DNA from 2 places in the Paenibacillus sp. J22R232 genome. Region 1 is predicted to be linked to the other one. Evidence: riboswitches for the same ligand, from Rfam matches in the RefSeq annotation. Region 1 holds a riboswitch; the other holds the start of a gene.
What was found. A riboswitch is a leader RNA that binds a small molecule or an ion and turns the genes downstream of it on or off. The one in region 1 is predicted to bind cyclic di-GMP.

Region 1 (2,476 bases):
CAAGCTCGTATTCAGCTCATCGGCTACCGTTTATGGGCTTCCGGAACAGGTACCTATCTCGGAGAGCTTCCCGCTTGGCGCAACTAATCCATATGGATGGACGAAGCTGATGCTTGAGCAAATTCTTCAAGACCTGGCTGAATCGAATGAGCAATGGGGAATATCGATACTAAGGTACTTCAATCCGATTGGCGCGCATAAAAGCGGTAGAATCGGTGAGAATCCAAATGGCGTGCCGAACAACTTATTGCCATATATCGCTCAGGTTGCGGTAGGTAAACGGAAGCAGGTTAGCGTATTCGGCAGTGACTATCCGACGCTTGATGGAACAGGAATTAGAGACTATATCCATGTCGTGGATCTTGCTAAAGGGCATTTGAAGGCCGTGGAGAAGATTATGCGGAAATCGGGGGTGGATATTTTCAACCTCGGAACGGGACGCGGCTATAGCGTGCTTGAGATGATCGCCGCATTCGAGAAGGTATCTGGTCGAGATATTCCGTATACGTTTATTGCACGAAGAGCTGGAGATATTGCTATCTGCTATGCGGATACATGGAAAGCAAATAAGGAGCTGGAATGGGAAGCAACCATGGGAATTGACGAGATGTGCGCAGACTCTTGGCGGTGGCAGTATATGAATCCGAACGGTTACGACGAGAACGAGCAGGATGGATCAATGGGGAAATCGCTAGATTACATAAGCGCAGCGCAATAATAAGCAGCGTACAAAAACAATCCGATTAAGCTGATTTTTGAATCTAACAGATGCCATTTCATTTAACAAACCTTAATAACTTTCGACAAAAGTTGTAAATATCTATCAATTTTGTCGGACATGAAGCGACAGCATACGCGAATATGATGATCTATAATACATCTATAAGTGAATGACAAGCATAGGGAGACGTTGAAATGCGTTTAGTATCTGGGCACCTTAAACGCATGGAGTCAGTGGTGCAACCGCCCCAATTCGAATGGGGGATATGTGATAATGGCACTAGTTAAATCAGATCATAATCATGACTTAGATACGGAATGGGTAGCTTTAATTATGAAGGCACGTGCTTTAGGGTACAGCCGGGAAGATGTTCAGAAAGCGATCCTCGTTCTGAAGGAAAGCAGCAAGGACGACATTCAAGATACGGCAGTGTAAAGAAGAAATGGCTTACTCGCGTTTGATCTTCCATTTATTGAATTCAAGAAATTCTTTGAATTGATCCTTGCTTACGCCGGATGCCATCGCTTCTCTTACGAGATCGGCCCATTCGAGATCAAGGTTCTCTGACTTTTGCTCAGACTGGTCACTGTTGAGAAATTCTTCTACGGGAACCTTAAGTACCGCTCCTACTTTTTCGAGAAATTGAATGGAAGGGTTTTGTTGAAGGCCGCGTTCAATGGAGCTTAGGTAAGATTTCGCAACACCGGCTCTTTGTGAAAGCTCAGTCAATGACAAGCCATTTCTTTTGCGCAGCGCTTTTATGCGTTCTCCGATCATAACTAACTCCTCCGTCATTACATCGTTGTAGACTAGACCTTATTATAACGAATTATTAAGGATAGCGAAAGCTTTTTAGCCGCCACTTATGTATGATATTGGATATTAACATAGGAATATTATGAAATAATTTTTTGGACGTTCATCAAGCATAGCAAAGGGCTTACCGACGGGTAAGCCCTTTTGCTATGCTTGAAATATAGGAGAGTATATTTAGGCGCCTATTGAAAGGACGCCATCAGGCGTTTCTTCTTCGTTGCATCGGATAAATAGCTAGGCGCTGGCCACCGATTGATTGTGCAGCAGGCTGCCGAATAAACTGCTTGAATCGGCGGCTAGCTGGTGGTATTCGCCCTGCTCCACTACCGCTCCTTGATCAATGACGATCACTTGATCCGCTTGTCTAATCGTCGATAACCGATGGGCAACCACGATGATCGTCATCTTGCCTTTTAAGCGCTCGATAGCTTCTTGAATTTTTTTCTCGTTTTCCGTATCAAGCGCACTGGTGGCCTCATCCAATATAAGAATAGACGGCTTGCGTATAATGGCTCGCGCAATAACGATGCGCTGGCGCTCTCCGCCTGAGAGCCGGATGCCTCGATCTCCAATAACCGTATCAAGCCCTTCGGGAAGCTTGAGAACAAATTCGGAAGAGGATGCGAATTGCAGCGCCTCCCACATCTCATCGTCCGTTGCGTCAGGCTTCACCATATAAAAGTTTTCCCGAATGCTCGCGTTAAATAAGAAGGGGTCTTGCGCTACGTAGCTTATGGACTGGCGGAATGCAGCTAATTGCTTGCTGTCGATCGGAATGCCGTCTACTAATATTTGGCCGGCCTCAGGCTGCATTAATCCCATAATGAGATCAATGAGCGTGCTCTTGCCAGCTCCTGATGGGCCTGCAATGGCCGTCATCTGGTTGGAGGGTACGAACAGGTTGATGTTATGCAGCGTACAGGCGTACTCGTCTTGGTT
Region 2 (2,476 bases), on a different contig from region 1:
CCGAAATATATGGGATCACGCTGCAATATTTATTTGCATGCAGAGGCGGAGCAATGCTTCGCGGTGAGCCGGAATGGCTACAAAATCAGCAAGCTGGACTTGACGTCGGTATATGGGAAGCTGCTCGAGAGATTCGGTCATTATATGAAGGAGAACGCGATAACGATGCTGCTGCTGGACGGTGAGCTGCTGCCTTGGCAAGCGCTTGGCGAAGGTCTCATCGAGAAGCAATTCAAACCGATCGAGAAGGCGCTTGAGACGGAGCTATCCTTCTTGACGGAGAATGGCTTCGAGGAAGCGTTCGCTAAGCTGGCTGCCGATTACAAAGAAAGCGGCTTCGAGAAGGACCAGCACCATCTAACCAAAGCGGCGATTAATGAGAAATACGGGCTGCATGTCTATCAGAACTACAAGCATGTCCATGAAATGATGGAGAAGCATGTTCCGCTTGACGAGCATCTTAGCGCCCATAAGACATACAAGAAACAGCTGGAGCTGTATGCGGAAGCTGGCGAGCTTGAATACAAACCGTTTGCCTTGCTCAAAATCGTCCATGCGGACGGCAGCGAGTCGCTTCCGGACTGGCCAACCTCGGAGATGTACCGTTTTCTCTCGGATGATCCATTCGTTTCGATTACGCTAGCCGATCCGGACAGCTATGAGCAGGCTGACCTGTATTTCCGCACGTTGACGGTTGAGAGCCACATGGAGGGCGTCGTCATCAAGCCGGAGTTCCCGGTTCCCTATACGGTTCCTTATATGAAGGTACGCAACAAGGACTATATGTCGATTATCTATGGCTACGACTACCGCTTCCCTCATAAATACAGCAAGCTGATTAAACAGAAGAGCATTGCGATGAAGCTGCGCACCTCTTTGAATGAATACCGGCTTGGACAGCGCATGCTGGCCGTTTCCTTTGCGGACATTGCGCCAGACCATGAGCCGTACCGGGCAGCAGTCGCGAATCTCTTGTTCGAGGTAGCGAAAGAAAAGGAAATAGATCCGCGTCTATAACGTGATAAGCCTCCCTGGCAAGGGAGGTTTTTTTAATGATAGGATAGTATATCCGTATGCTACGCATGCCCTATATTTCTCGGAATGAACGCGCCGCGCCGCCAAAGGGCATCGATAGCCGTTTCGCCTTATGGAAACGCAAATATTTATGCCTATTTGATATGGTATATATCGGAATTATATGAAATAATCATATAAGTAGAAAGTCCTAGTTAATAGCAAAGTTGCTGAAAGGCAATGACGCAAAGCCAACAGACCTAAAGGAAATGTCCAAAGGTGGCTGGGTTGCCAAAGGGAATAGCGATTATTCGAGTAAATCCTCTTCCTGCACATCAGGTTACCGCAAACGTTATACATAGGAAGGGATATTCAGCTATGGAATTCACGATCAAGCGATTTAAAGGCAGCAGCAGCTTTGATGTCGTTCAGAAAGCAGCGAATCTAGGATACTGTGAGTACGATCATGCCAGCATGCAAGCATCATGGTCGAGCTATATGTTTGACATATATGGGTTGGATAGCGAATTTCCAATGACGCAGGAAGATTGTTTTAAGCAGGTATACCCTGAGGACCGCGAGCGCGCGGAACGAATCTTTTATGAAGCTTTTGCTACGAAGAAGGAGAGCATTCAAGAGTACCGCATCATTCGTCCTAACGGCGAGGTACGGCATATTATTGAGACGCTATCCTTCATATTGGATGAAGCGAGTGACATTCCATTAACGATAGGAACCATTCAGGACGTAACCGAAACGAAGAAGCTCCAGCATGAGCTCAACGTGGAAAAGCAGTATTATAAATCGATATTCGACAACAACCCGGATGCGATATTTTCCTTTGATCTCAAGGGACAATTCCTATCCTGCAACGGCTCGCTTGAGCGGATGTTCAACTGCACGAGAGACGAGGTTCTGCAGGGGAGCTTCCATCGTTTCGTAGAAGAGAGCAGCCTGGACAAGACAATCTGGCATTTCGAGGAAACCCTGAGAACGCTTACTCCGCAAAATTACGACACGACCGGCGTAACCAACAGCGGTGAGCTCGTCGAGGTGAATGTGACGAATATTCCGATTGTCGTCAACGGGGAACTGATCGGCATTTATGGCATAGCCAAGGATATTACGCAAAAAAAAGCGATTGAAAAATCATTGACAGAGGCTGAGCTGAAGTACCGGAGCATACTGGAGCAGTCCATTGTAGGCATCTTTGTCGCGCATGAAGATTGCTTTGTATATGCGAACGAACAGCTTAACCAGATGCTGGGATACGGCACTTTAGTCGGCCTTGAAGTGGAGAAGGTCATCCATCCGGATGAGCGTGAATCCGTTATCAGCAGGGTCATGCAGCTTGCCGAAGGCCAATCCATTGCAAATTTTCGGCATCGGGCGTTAAAGATCGACGGAACGGTTATTGACTGCGAGGTGCATTATAACCGAGTGTCCCATTCGGAGGAGAAAG

Region 2: linked by a shared signal. The riboswitch ahead of AC0YN3_RS27580 (EAL domain-containing protein) and the one ahead of AC0YN3_RS12240 (protein sinI) in region 1 are both predicted to bind cyclic di-GMP.

What each region holds. Positions count from the first base shown of each region.
Region 1 is NZ_JBWDNK010000003.1:279,953-282,428, forward strand. It holds gene galE (UDP-glucose 4-epimerase GalE) at 1-718, shown strand, start outside; cyclic di-GMP riboswitch class II at 895-978, shown strand; gene AC0YN3_RS12240 (protein sinI) at 995-1,156, shown strand; gene AC0YN3_RS12245 (helix-turn-helix domain-containing protein) at 1,169-1,498, opposite strand; gene AC0YN3_RS12250 (ABC transporter ATP-binding protein) at 1,772-2,476, opposite strand, start outside.
Region 2 is NZ_JBWDNK010000015.1:27,646-30,121, forward strand. It holds gene AC0YN3_RS27575 (metallophosphoesterase) at 1-1,017, shown strand, start outside; cyclic di-GMP riboswitch class I at 1,225-1,310, shown strand; gene AC0YN3_RS27580 (EAL domain-containing protein) at 1,393-2,476, shown strand, end outside.